Regions from separate parts of the Paenibacillus sp. F024 genome, predicted to be linked through region 3. Evidence: riboswitches for the same ligand, from Rfam matches in the RefSeq annotation. Region 3 holds a riboswitch; each other region holds the start of a gene.

Region 1 (4,518 bases), on a different contig from region 3:
TCTGCTGGATTCGACGCCAAGGCAGCTGGCGCTTTATGAAACGCTTGGACTTCAAGCTCCGGAATTTGCCCACGTTCCCCTGCTGGTCGATGCAAGCGGCAAACGTCTGTCCAAGCGCGATAACGCGCTAACGCTTGCCGCGCTGCGCAGTACGGGGGTTCCGCCGGAGCGGCTGCTGGGCGGCCTGGCCTATTTGGCGGGTTGGATGAATTCCCAAATAGGCAAAAGAGACGAGCTAAGAAATCAGCTGCTTTCGTGACTGGCTTTCAACCCGCATAGTCAAAACATACGTGGTCAACGGGATCAACTGCAGGGCATGAAGTCCGAAAAAATGAGGAACGCGCAAATCTCCGAAAAGTATGCTCCAGTTCAGAAAAAACAATCCTTCACCGCCGTCAGCGCCCCAACCGAATGCCGATTATTGCCCGCCATGTATCCCCCGATCACCGACCCGACGATCGAAATCAGCAGCCCGAATCGCAAGGCTGCGGCCAGATGCGGGGACAGCTCCAGCCGGGCAAGGAGGAGATATACCCAAAGGATGATGGCCGCAATCGTCACGATCCCAATCGTAATCCCCATCATCGAGTATAGTGCGGCATCCAGCGGCGTCTCCAGATTAAAGTGCGACCTCTTGCCTTGAGCCGCTTGGAAGCTAATCATACCGATATCGATGATAAACCCGGTGGAAGTCGTATACGACACCAGCTTTTGAATCACGCGATTACGGACATAACGCATGATATAAGCAAAGGTCAACGAATATACAACGATAGATAAGGCAAACTTTGCCGGCTTTATCCAAACATTGAGCCCAAGGAGAGTACGGGAGTCGACCAGTGCCAACAGCACAAACAGAACAGAGAGAAAAATGTGACTTACGCCCAATACCGTCAAACAACGATCATGACGATAAAGCTCTCCAAACCAGCTTCTCATGGTTTAACTTTCCCTTTCCAGGTCGTTTTTGTTTTCACGCAGCAGCCAAATTACGGTCATGCTATACACCAGAAAAAGAACAAGAGGAACCAGGGTGTAGGCTTGAGATAAGAAAGCGCTGCCTAGAATTAAAGCCGATACGGTCGTGCCAATCGTTAAAAACAGATACGCCTTGCTGTTGTAAATCCATACATAAACAAGAAAATGCGATCCGCCCAGAAGTCCTACCGCGAGGGGGATCCATTCCGGTGCGACTTGAAAAATCACGATAAACACCGGAATATAAAAGCCCTGCACTCCGGCCATCAAACCGCCCAAGGTTCCTAACGGATTGTCTTTAGTCATTATCGTTACTCCCAAAATTCTGGCAATCCATAGCCCCAGCGGAAAAATGGAGCCCAAGCCAATGATCCAAATCAGGCGCACCGTTTCAGCCGGAAATAATGCCGGTGCCAAAGTAAGAAAAAGCATAAAGACAGCGCCTGAGATCAGAATCGGATATCCGCGCTGAGAAGACTGTATGAGGTCTTTTCTAAGTTCATCTAATGTACGAGTCATTTCATCCCTTCTTTCCAGGTATAAGAAATCGGTCACTAAAGCAAATGTAATGTGTATCTCCCTTATTCAGAGCAAAGGGGATGCTAAATGATAAACTAAATCCCGAGCATATCCATAGTAAAGAGGAGACTCCGCCTAAAGACAGCGGCATGGTCAGAAATATAATCATAGTCATTATGAGGAACAAAACAACGATGGCAGCTGCAAAGTTTACGGCAGAGCTAAGAGAATATGCCCGCTTTTTTACCTCCTTCCTGCTGTTTCTCCCTGAGTCTCAGGTTGATTCTCGTTCGGCCAAGAGGCCTTATCAAGCAAAAAACCGCTCACTTACAGCAGCGGCATCAGATCCTTATGCTCTTTTTTCATTTGCAGGGCCGATTTGATCGCCTCTTTGCGCAGCAGGTCTCTTACGGTTGAGGAATTCTCAACAAAAAATGTTTCGCATCTGCTCAAATTGTAGAGTGCTCTTTTTGCCGCCTCGCCGGCCAGCTTTTCACATTGCAATAAATAATAACAGATGCTGTAACAATCCATTTCGTGCTTTCTTAAGAAAGATATGCGATCCTTTTTATCCATCATCAGATCATCCCTAACTTTTCTTACTTATTCCATATTTTAAAGGGTTTTCACTTGCTGAATAGTACTATTTTCTTCTAGTACCCTTCATTAAGTATATAGGGCGAATATAAACAAAAGTTAAACAGATGCTAAACAATTTCTTAATTGTAGTCCGCGTCCTTTTTGCAGCATTCATCCTCCGCGTTTCGTAAAAGGAACAGTGAATGAATGGAGGATTTCGATAGACAAACACTCTAATTCGTGTTATAGTTCAATAAATTTGTGTTACATAGAGGAATTTATCGATCGATAGCGAATTTGTAGCATGGATTACCACAAACCAACTGCATACTTAATAGATCAGGTGCCTTTGTACTGACAAAGGGTAACAGGGAATCGGGTGCAAATCCCGAGCGGTCCCGCCACTGTATTCGGGGAGTTTCTCTCAGCATGTCACTCGATGCTCCATCGGGGAAGACGGGAGAAGATGTCGATCCGATAGCCAGGAGACCTACCTGATTTATGCACCCGAACGCCTTCGAGGAAAGGAGTGGTGTACGAACGATGAAGCGACGATCACGAAGGACAGCCGATCTTGTCGTCTATTATTTCGTACCCCTAACCAATCCGGCAGGATTGGTTTTTTGAGTTTTATGATCATATACTAGGGAGGAAATGTGAACATGTTGTCCAAAAAAGTCATAAGCACGCTGCTGTTAGTCCTGGGCTTTACCCTTTACCTGAGTATCAATGACCCGCAGTCCGCCTATGCCATGCATATTATGGAGGGCTTTCTCCCGTTCGGATGGGCCATCTTCTGGTGGGCTGTATTTATCCCGTTCTTCATTCTCGGACTCCGGGCTTTAATGAGAATTACAAGGGAAACGCCGGAATTGAAAATTTTACTCGGCGTGGCCGGAGCCTTCATCCTCGTCTTGTCGGCGCTCAAAATTCCGTCCGTAACGGGAAGCAGCTCGCATCCGACCGGGACAGGCCTCGGCGCGGTCATGTTCGGCCCGCTGCCCATGAGCGTGCTAGGCTCCATTGTCCTGCTGTTTCAAGCGCTGCTGCTGGCCCATGGCGGGTTGACTACCCTTGGCGCCAATGCCTTCTCCATGGCTGTCGCCGGCCCTATGGTCGGTTTTGCCGCTTACCGGTGGATGATGATATCTACGGGAAAACAAAAGCTGTCCATTTTTACGGCGGCCGCTCTGGCTAACCTGTCTACCTATGTCGTCACTTCGATTCAACTAGCCTTGGCGTTCCCGGCGGATAGCGGCGGCGTTCTCGCTTCTTTCGCTAAATTCGGAGGCATCTTTGCCATAACTCAAATCCCTTTGGCCATCAGTGAAGGTCTGCTTACCATATTGATATGGAACTGGCTTAAGGCCAATAGCTCTGAGGAATTATCGATGCTGCAGCGTAAAATGAAAGGAGTCTAATCTAATGAACCATCGCACAATGAACCTTCTCATCCTGATTGCCGTTGTCTTGTTGGCTGTTCTTCCGCTCCTGTTCGTCAACGGAGAATTTGGCGGTGCGGACGGCGCCGCTGAAGAAATGATTACCGAGATTCAGCCGGAGTATCAACCCTGGTTTTCTCCGCTGATGGAGCCTCCGGCAGAGACCGAAAGCATGCTGTTTGCCCTGCAGGCAGCCATTGGCGCCGGTTTTATCGGCTTTGCCATCGGATGGTTCAAGGGTAGGGCTTCCAAAACCAAAACTCCATGATCAAGCTGATCGATACGCTCTCTTACACCAACAAACTGCGCTCCGTTTCTCCGAGGTGGAAATGCGGATTCGCGGCCGTGCTGATGGTACTGTCTTATTTATCTCATCCCATCATCCAATTGCTGATCATCGCCTGGATGTTCATATGGACTGCCCTGTATGCCCGGATACCTGTCAAAGTGTACAGCCTGCTGATCGCGGCCTCCTGCCTGTTTTATGCAGCCAGTCTGCCGGCCATTATCATTGAGCTTACCTCCACCGGCCCGGTCTCGCCCGATGGGAGGGTCCTCTTTACGATTGCCCAGTGGACGGCCTATGTTACGGAAGCAGGCATGTACCAAGCCGGCAGCCTGCTGATTCGGATCATCGCCTGCTTGTCCTGCCTGACCTTTGTTATGTTAACGACGCCCATGTCCGATCTGTTTCAGGTGATGAGAGCATGGCGCGTTCCCTCTCTGGTACTGGAGTTGATGCTGATCATGTACCGTTTTCTCTTTGTGCTTTCGGATACGGCCCAGCAGATATATACGGCTCAGAAAGCCCGGGGCGGTCAGACCGGCTTCTACCGCAGGCTTAACGATACGGCCATCCTGATCGTTCGGTTGTTCGGCAAAACGATGCAGAGGTACAAGGTGCTTTCGCAGGGCTTAGTGGCTAGAGGATTTATCGATGAGATTCAATTGGCACCGGTTCAAGCGGCTTCCATGCCCTTTCGTTATACTTTGGAAAGTT
Region 2 (4,518 bases), on a different contig from region 3:
TTTTGCCTATGAGATTCTCCAAGCAAGCGGAAGGGTTATGACTCTCGTTAATAGCCATCCACCCACCCAGTAGCGCGAAGAGCCAAATTAATGAATATGAACCTTCATCAAAGAGGCCGGTCTTAATCGGCTTCTTTTTTGTTCCTTCGATCCTCTTAAAAGCTTTGAAAGAGCGGGTCTTTTATGTTAACATCATAAAGAATATATTGGGGAAACGGGTTAGAGAGCTGCAGAAGCTGAGGGGAGAAACCGGCATGAGAGGAAAAGAGCTGCTCTGCCTGCTGCTGTTGTTCGTACTTGCGGGCTGCGGCGGGGGGCCGAAGGCGGATGTGACGATTTTCATGATGGGCTCCAACGGGTTTCCGAATGAAGCGGGAGCAAAGCTGCAGGCTTCACTGCAAAGCCAATTAGGCGAATCGCCCAGTGTACAAGTATATACGGCGCCATTATTTTCAATAGAAAAGCTGATCGTCGAAATAGCGGCCGGTGAGAACGGGATTCTCGTCATCCCGGAGAATCATTTTAAGACTATGGGCGGGCAGGGCGGATATGTTCCGCTGGACGATGTGGCCAACGCGGAGGATTTCCCAGAAGGTGTTCTGGAGGTTGCGCAAGCCGGGAATAAGGAAAAGCATTTGTACGGCATCCCGTTGGAGCAAACCCAATGGCTGAAGGAGCTCGAATTGAACGACAAAAACTTGTATGCTTTCATCCCGGCCAATGCGCCGGACAAAGAGAAAGCGAAACGGGTCTTGAAAATCATGGCCGAGTAATAGCCCTTCATGCCAATCATGAAGCGGACAACAACATAGCGGTTCAGGTGCCTGCAAGGAAGCTCCATGCCTGCAGGTTAAAAGGGAAGCCGGTGTGAATCCGGCACGGTCCCGCCACTGTATACGGGTAAATGCTCTTCTATCAAGTCACTGTCAGGATCAGACGGGAAGGCGAAGAGCTCTTGAATAAGCAGCCCGCAAGTCAGGAAACCTGCCTGAACATGCATTCGATGCGGCCTTTCGAGGAAAAGGGGCAGATCGCTGAGCTTGCGGGCGGCATAACGCTAATGATGTCGGTTATGGCTGCCGCAGGTTTGTCAGTGTGTGCCCTCTGCTTCGGAGACGATCCGAACGCAGAGGTCTTTTCGTTTTTAAATGATTTTAGGGAGATGGACCTATGTATTGGGGTAAGAAAAATCACGTTAAAAAAAGACTGCTCGCGGCCGTTTTGAGCTTGGCTTTGGCGGGAACGCTGGCAGGCTGCGGAAGCACTGCTCCGACTCCGGGGCAGGGTCAGCAGGCAGATTCGTCCAATGCGGGCGGAGCCAAGCAGGAAGGGGCAGTCTCATCGGCCAAACGAACGGCCTATCCGCTCACGATAAAGGATGCGACGGGCAAAGAATTTGTATTTGAAAAAGCTCCGGAGCGCATCGTCTCTACCTCGCCGAGTGAAACGGAAACGCTGTTTGCCTTGGGTCTCGGCGATCAGATCGTGGGGGTATCGGATTTTTGCAACTATCCTGCTGAAGCGGCGGCGAAGCCGAAGGTCGGCAGTATCATTAAACCGAATGAGGAAGCGCTCATTGCGGCCAACGCCGATGTGGTCATGACGGGAGTGTCCATGAATATGACCGTTGTAGAACAGCTTCGAGGTCTAAAGGTAAACCTGTTTAAGGTTGAGCCGAAGACGGTGGATGAAGTCATGAGCAATATTATTCTCATGGGGCAAATCTTCGACCGTCAGGAGCAGGCGGAGAAGCTGGTCCATGCCATGAAGGCGGAACGTCAAAAGGTGCTGGATGCGGTAAAGGATCTGAAGCCGGAGCAGAAGAAAAAGGTGTTCATTGAGTTTTCCCCGGGGTGGACGGTCGGTCAAGGCGAATATATTGACGAGCTGATCAGCTTGGCCGGTGGCATCAATGTGGCCGGCGGCGAGAAGGGGTATGTGAAGCTTAGCGAGGAGAAGGTGATTGCGGACAATCCGCAGATCATTATTTATCCGACCGGGATTGTGGATGATCAGACCAATAAGCCGATGGATCAACTGATTCGCGAACGCAGCGGCTGGGACCAGATTGAAGCGGTGAAGTCAAACCGGCTGGTCGGATTGGACAAGGACATCATGAGCCGTCCGGGTCCGCGGATCACCGAGGCATTGACGGAAGTGGCCAAAGGAATATATCCGGAACTGGTGAAATAGATGAAGCGTAAGCTGTGGATTTGGGGCGGAGCTTCCTTGGTCCTGCTATTATTTACCGCTTCTGCGGCATTGTCGATCGGTTCGGTCCGAATCCCGTTCGGTCATGTCTGGGGGATTATGCTGCATCATCTGCCTTGGATCGGTGAACGAATCCAGGGGGATTGGAGTGCAGCTTCCGAACAAATCGTATGGAGGGTCAGGCTGCCCAGGGCAGTCTTGGGTATTCTGGTTGGAGCCGCTCTGGGCTTGGCGGGTGCAGCCTTTCAGGGCGTGCTCCGCAACCCGCTCGCCGATCCGTATACGCTGGGTGTTTCTTCCGGAGCTTCGGTGGGCGCTTCGTTTTTAATTTTGTTTGGTCTGCAGTATACGCTCTTCGGGGAGTGGACGGTACCGGCGGTTGCGTTTGCGACCGGAGTGCTGTCACTCTTCACGGTACTCCTGCTGGCTCGGACCGGAGGCAAGCTGCGCAAAGAAACCGTCATTTTGTCGGGTGTCGTGATCCAGGCCTTCCTGGGCGCCTTCGTTTCGTTAATGGTGGCGATGTCGGATCAGGTCATCAATGAAATAATCTTCTGGCTGATGGGAAGCCTAGCGCTGCGAGGCTGGACATATTCCTTGGTGCTGCTGCCGTATTTGGCTGCAGGCGCAGCGGTGCTTCTCTGCTTTGGCCGGGCGATGAATTTGTTTGCGCTCGGGGAGCGGCAGGCGGCTCATCTTGGTATCCATATTGAAAGAACGAAGCTGATTGTTCTGGTCGCGGCGACTTTGATTACGGCAGCAGCTGTCTCCGTTTCGGGCGTGATTGCGTTTGTAGGACTGCTGGTGCCGCATTTGCTTCGGCTTATGATCGGACCGGATTACCGATTGCTGCTTCCCCTTTCGCTTATCGGCGGTGCGATTTATGTGCTGCTGGCGGATACGTTGGCCCGAACGCTGCTTAGTCCGACGGAAATTCCGCTCGGGGTAGTTACGGCGTTTATGGGGGCTCCGTTTTTCGCTTATTTGCTGCGGCGGAAAAAGCGGGTGATACGCGAATGAAAGGAGGCGGCACGGGATGATTCAAGTAGATGTGGATAGGGTATCCAAGGCCTTCGGACCGCGGGAGGTGCTCAGGGGAGTCCGTTTTCGGGTGGAGCCAGGAGAATGGTTCGGTATCTTAGGACCCAACGGAAGCGGGAAGTCGACACTGCTTCATCTGATTTCCGGACTGGAGCCGGCGACTGCCGGTCGTGTGCTGCTGGATGGCAAGCCTGCAGCGTCCTGCTCAAGGAAAGCATTGGCAAGGCAGATCGCGGTGCTGGAGCAGGAAGCGCTGCCGCCGCTCGGCTTCACGGTGCAAGAGGTGATCGAAATGGGGCGCTATCCGTATCAAAACTGGCTGGGAGACGAAACGGGGGATGCGAGTACGCTGGTAGAGCGGATTATCGATTGGCTGAAGCTGGAGCCTCTGCGGGAGAGAACCATCGATCATTTGAGCGGAGGGGAACGGCAGCGTGTGGCGTTGGGTAAAGCGATGGCGCAGGAGCCCAAGCTGCTGCTGCTGGATGAGCAGACGACATTTCTTGACATCGGGTATCAGGTTGAGATGATGGATCTGGTGCGCAGGTGGCAGGAGGAATGGAAAATGACGGTCATTTCGGTGCTGCATGATCTGAATTTGGCCGCTCAATACTGCGACCGTCTCCTCCTGCTGCATGAAGGAGCGGCGGCTGGAATCGGAACGCCTGAAGAGGTGCTTTATGCAGATCTTCTGGAAAGGGTGTACGGAACGCGGCCTCACATTCTTTCACATCCGGACAGCGGGGTGCCGCAAATCTTATTGGGAAAGGGAGCTGGAAGATGAGTAACAACCGATTGGAACAACTGATTACGGGAATTGCCCCATTGGATAAGCGGAGTATGGAGGAAGCGGCGCTGCATCTCGATCAGCTGACCAAGCCGCCGGGAAGCTTAGGCAGACTGGAGGAGGTAGCTAAGCAGCTATCGGGAATCCGGGGGGAGCTGATGCCGGACCTGGGGAAAAAGGCGGTCGTCGTCATGGCTGCGGATCACGGCGTATGCGAAGAAGGCGTCAGCGCCTATCCGGCTGAAGTTACGCCGCAGATGGTGTTTAACTTTTTGAATGGGGGCGCGGCGGTGAATGTGCTCTCGCGTCATGCCGGGGCTGATGTGCTGTGCGTTGACATGGGGGTGAACGCAGAGCTTTCCGATTCGCGGTTGAGGTCTCATAAAGTCCGCATGGGGACGGCTAATATGACAAAGGGGCCTGCGATGACGCGGGAGGAAGCGGAGAAAGCGGTTATGGCCGGTATGGAGATCGCCGCA
Region 3 (4,518 bases):
CAGTCCCGTCTTGACGATCAGCAGCTTGCCCCACCATGTTTCTACGAGATAGCGAATATCCGGCAGAAAAATGAAGGTCATCAGCGCTCCTGAGACGACCAGCACCAGAATACCGATCAACGCAGCCATAGAAAAAAACGGATACATCCTCCTTGCCTGCTCCCGGTCATGGCGCCATAGCAAAAGCATCGTCAGCAGCCCTCCAATCCAGACGGAAGACGCTCCGAGATGCATAAAGTCCAAAGTCAATGTCTCCCTGGCAGGCTGGTAAGCGGCAGCATGGCCAAGCATGCTTTTGGCGAACCAGACGGCAGCAACCCAAACATAGTCCAGCAGCGCATTTCGATGCAGGATAACAAATGAAAGCAGGGCGAGCAGAAGTCCTCCGAGCCATGCATAGCCGATGGTCGTTTGCGTTAGCAGACGCACAAACGCATCCGCCCCGCCTTCACCGATTAAATCGCCCATATGGGCCCACATGAACAAAATATAAACAATGAGATAAGCCTGCTGCCAGCGCTCTGCGTTTTGCCGCAAACGGTTCTTTGTCTCTAACGGACTGCCCGTCCCGAACCAACGAAGCCACAAAAGCAATCCCGTAAAGCCCAGCATCGTGAAGTAAAATGCGATTCGCGAAGCAAACTGCAGTACATCCTTCACTCCAAAGCGGTCCAATGGCCCGTTCTCGTGATAGTGAAGATGCTCCTCCATGCCAGTTCCGGTCCCGGGTACCGTCGCCGGCCCGCTCAAGCTTTCGCCTACGGCAAACAGGTACGTTCCGTTCACCGGATGTCCGTCGGCTGAAATCACGTGATACGTTACCAAATAAGTCCCTTGTCCAAGCTGCGGCAGATCCAGCGCCAGCTTGGTTTGATTATCGTTCATCACCGGAGCTTGTTCCGTGACCAACCGTTTATCCTTATCGTACACCCTTAATTGATAGAGTTCTTTTTCCAACTGTTCATTAAAAGTAAGCACAGCCTGTTCAGGAGCTTGTACAAGCTCGCTGCCCGCTGCAGGCACAGCTTCCACCAGGCTTGCATGAGCGTCCGCGCGCGACGCCCCTCCGAATGCGAGTATGATTACCCAGCACAATAATAACCAATAGACCGGACGGTGCAGCATCCGGGCTGTGAAAGTTCTGAAATGCATGATAAAGCCCCCCTTGAATAGGTCCCCAACTAAATGTAGCATAAATGACTTGCAGAAACCAAATACAGAGTCAGGGCTAGGGAATACTCGCAAACTTGTCGAATATTGTATAAAATCATACATTGACAATCAGAGCGATAATGGGTTAAATTCATACTATCGCGCATTAAAAATAACTACATATGGTAGATGCGATAGTCATTCACTACGATATATTGTGGAAGATTAAAAATGAGAAGCCGGTGTGATTCCGGCGCAGTCCAGCCGCTGGTAAGGGGCACTATCGGCCGGATTCGCCATCTTTCGACGCGGAAGACAGCCAAAAAAGTGCTGCTCTCCGGAACCGGGAGACCTGCTCGCTTCTTTGGTACGATGATGTACCCTATAAAAATTAGGGGTATGCTTAAGACGGATCGTCGGCATGCTTCGTCTGAGGAAACGGGCGAAGGCATGCTTTTTACTTGATGAAGGGGAGCTGTTTATACATGATTATCGTCAAACGAGACGGCACGAAGGAAGAGCTCGTATTCTCCAAAATGAAAAAAGTCATTGACTTTGCTTGCGAGTCTTTTCCCGGATGTGATCCATTGGAGCTCGAGACAGCGTTACTGCCATTATTTCGCAATGAAATTTCGACCAAGGAAATTCAGCGTCTGCTGATTCAAGTCGCAGTAGAAAAAACAAGCGTTGAGCAGCCTAATTGGCAGTATGTAGCCGCCAAGCTGTTGACCTACGACCTATACAAAGAAGCCCAGTTAAACCGCAAATACGGCCATTTCGGATATGGCGATCTTTATTCCCTGATCACCTATTTAACACAAGTCGGCCTGTACGGCGAATATATTCTCGAACACTATACGAAAGAAGAGATCCGGGATCTCGGCAGCTATATCAAACCGGAAAGAGACTATTTGCTGAACTATATCGGCCTGAAGACGCTCACGGATCGTTACTTGATCAAAGGGCTCGATAAAGAAGTGCTCGAGCTGCCGCAGGAGCTGTTCATGGGCGTTGCGATGCATCTGGCAATGAAAGAATCGGACAAGCTTTACTGGGCCAAGCGCTTTTACGATGTGCTCAGCAACCTGGAAATGACGGTCGCCACCCCTACGCTCGCCAATGCCCGTAAGCCGCTGCATCAGCTGTCCAGCTGCTTTATCGATACCGTACCGGATAACCTGTGGGGCATCTACAACGTAGACCAAAGCTTTGCGCAAGTGTCCAAGCACGGAGGCGGCATGGGAATTTATGTAGGTAAAGTCCGCAGCCGCGGTTCGAACATTCGGGGCTATAAGGGAGTGGCCGGAGGCGTCATTCCATGGATTAAAAACTACAACAACACGGCGATTGCCGTCGACCAGCTTGGTGTCCGTTCCGGAGCGGTGGCGGTTTATCTGGACGTATGGCATAAAGACATTCTGGATTTCCTGAACCTCAAAACAAACAACGGGGACGACCGGATGAAAGCCCACGATATTTTCCCGGGGGTATGTATTCCCGATTTGTTCATGAAAACGGTAGAGGAACGCGGCAGCTGGTATTTATTCGATCCGCACGAGGTTCGCAAAGTCAAAGGATATTCCATTGAGGATTCTTACGGTGAGGAGTGGGAACGCCGTTACTTGGATTGCGTGAATGACGATAAGCTTTCCAAGGATGAAATTCCGGCGATCGACATCATGAAGCGCATCCTGACCAGCGCTTTCGAAACGGGCACTCCATTCGTGTTCTTCCGCGACACGGTGAACCGCGCCAATCCGAACAAGCATAAGGGCATGATTTACTGCTCGAATCTGTGTACGGAAATCTGCCAAAACATGAGTCCGACGGAAATGATCCAGACGACACACGAAGACGGCATCATCACCTCGCAGGTGAAGAGCGGCGATTTTGTCGTTTGCAATCTGTCGTCCACCAACCTGGGCCGCGTGTATACCAAAGAAGACATTGAACGTGTCGTAACAACGCAAATGCGGATGATGGACAACGTCATCGACTTGAACTACTATCCGATTCCGCAGGCGGAAATTACCAATAAAAAATACCGTGCCGTAGGCCTTGGCTCCAGCGGCTACCATCAGATGATGGCCCAGCTCCATATCCAGTGGGAATCCGACGAGCATGTGCAAAAGGCTGACGAAGTCTACGAGTGGATGAACTACTACGCCATTAAAGCATCCATGGAAATCGCCAAGGAAAAAGGCGCATATCCTGTATTCGAAGGCAGCGAATGGCAGACCGGGGCGTACTTTGAAGACCGTGGTTATAGCAGTCCCGAATGGCTGGAGCTCAAAGAGCAGGTAGCCAAGTACGGCGTGCGCAACGGCTGGATGTTCGCCATCGCGCCGACGGCATCCACTTCCCTGATCGCCGGATCGACGGCTGGCATCGACCCGATCTTCAATAAGTTTTTCGTTGAGGAGAAGAAAAACGCCGTCATTCCGCAAACTGCGCCGAACCTGAACCCGGATACCATGTGGTACTACAAGGAAGCGCACCGGATCGATCAGCACTGGAGCATCCGTGCCGCAGGCGTACGTCAACGGCACATCGACCAGTCGCAGTCGTTCAATCTGTACATCACGCCCGATCTGTCCGCTCGCGAATTCCTCGAGCTGTACATGGCCGCATGGAAAAACGGGCTAAAAACCGTTTACTATGTCCGCAACCAGAGCTTGGAGGTAGAGGACTGCGTCAGCTGCAGCGCATAATATGAACAATTAAGCTTAACGGATCGACAGGCGCTCAATAGGCCTGGCGATCCTCTATTTTTACACCTGAAAGATGCAGGAGGCAAACGAAATCGAATGGAACTTCAAAAAAAGAAGCTGTTTAACGAGCACGGAGACCGCGATTGGGGTAAGCGACGGATCATCGGAGGCAATACGACCAATTTGATCGAGCTCAACAATGTGAAATACGATTGGGCAACCAAAATGTACCGTACGATGATGAATAATTTCTGGATCCCGGAGGAAATCCCTCTTGCTCAAGACGCGAAGGATTACAAGTTTCTTTCGCCGGAGGAGCGCCAAAGCTACGATAAAATCATTTCTTTCCTCATCTTCCTTGATTCGCTGCAGACGGCCAACCTGCCGAATATCAACGAATACATCACGGCTCCGGAGGTCAACCTGTGCCTCACCGTCCAAACGTTCCAGGAAGCGGTGCACAGCCAGAGCTACTCCTATATTCTCGACAGCGTTTGTTCTGCGGAGGTACGCGACGATATCTATAACCAGTGGCGTGAGGACAAGCATCTGCTGCGCCGCAACCGGTTTATAACCGACCTGTATGAACAGTTTATCGAATCGCCGTCAACCGAAAATCTGATGCGCACCATCATGGCCAACTATATCCTCGAAG

Evidence for each region. A riboswitch is a leader RNA that binds a small molecule or an ion and turns the genes downstream of it on or off. The one in region 3 is predicted to bind cobalamin.
Region 1: linked by a shared signal. The riboswitch ahead of ACZYR9_RS21145 (energy-coupling factor ABC transporter permease) and the one ahead of ACZYR9_RS23870 (ribonucleoside-diphosphate reductase subunit alpha) in region 3 are both predicted to bind cobalamin.
Region 2: linked by a shared signal. The riboswitch ahead of ACZYR9_RS24865 (ABC transporter substrate-binding protein) and the one ahead of ACZYR9_RS23870 (ribonucleoside-diphosphate reductase subunit alpha) in region 3 are both predicted to bind cobalamin.

What each region holds. Positions count from the first base shown of each region.
Region 1 covers NZ_JBVASZ010000026.1:28,354-32,871, forward strand. Annotated here, with positions in the region: gene gluQRS (tRNA glutamyl-Q(34) synthetase GluQRS) at 1-259, shown strand, start outside; gene ACZYR9_RS21130 (hypothetical protein) at 370-939, opposite strand; gene ACZYR9_RS21135 (DUF7010 family protein) at 943-1,497, opposite strand; gene ACZYR9_RS21140 (hypothetical protein) at 1,825-2,076, opposite strand; cobalamin riboswitch at 2,401-2,588, shown strand; gene ACZYR9_RS21145 (energy-coupling factor ABC transporter permease) at 2,739-3,497, shown strand; gene ACZYR9_RS21150 (energy-coupling factor ABC transporter substrate-binding protein) at 3,502-3,786, shown strand; gene cbiQ (cobalt ECF transporter T component CbiQ) at 3,783-4,518, shown strand, end outside.
Region 2 covers NZ_JBVASZ010000044.1:22,055-26,572, reverse strand. Annotated here, with positions in the region: gene ACZYR9_RS24870 (hypothetical protein) at 255-773, shown strand; cobalamin riboswitch at 802-1,006, shown strand; gene ACZYR9_RS24865 (ABC transporter substrate-binding protein) at 1,171-2,193, shown strand; gene ACZYR9_RS24860 (FecCD family ABC transporter permease) at 2,194-3,231, shown strand; gene ACZYR9_RS24855 (ABC transporter ATP-binding protein) at 3,248-4,036, shown strand; gene cobT (nicotinate-nucleotide--dimethylbenzimidazole phosphoribosyltransferase) at 4,033-4,518, shown strand, end outside.
Region 3 covers NZ_JBVASZ010000038.1:25,269-29,786, reverse strand. Annotated here, with positions in the region: gene ACZYR9_RS23875 (copper resistance CopC/CopD family protein) at 1-1,152, opposite strand, end outside; cobalamin riboswitch at 1,331-1,526, shown strand; gene ACZYR9_RS23870 (ribonucleoside-diphosphate reductase subunit alpha) at 1,638-3,863, shown strand; gene ACZYR9_RS23865 (ribonucleotide-diphosphate reductase subunit beta) at 3,960-4,518, shown strand, end outside.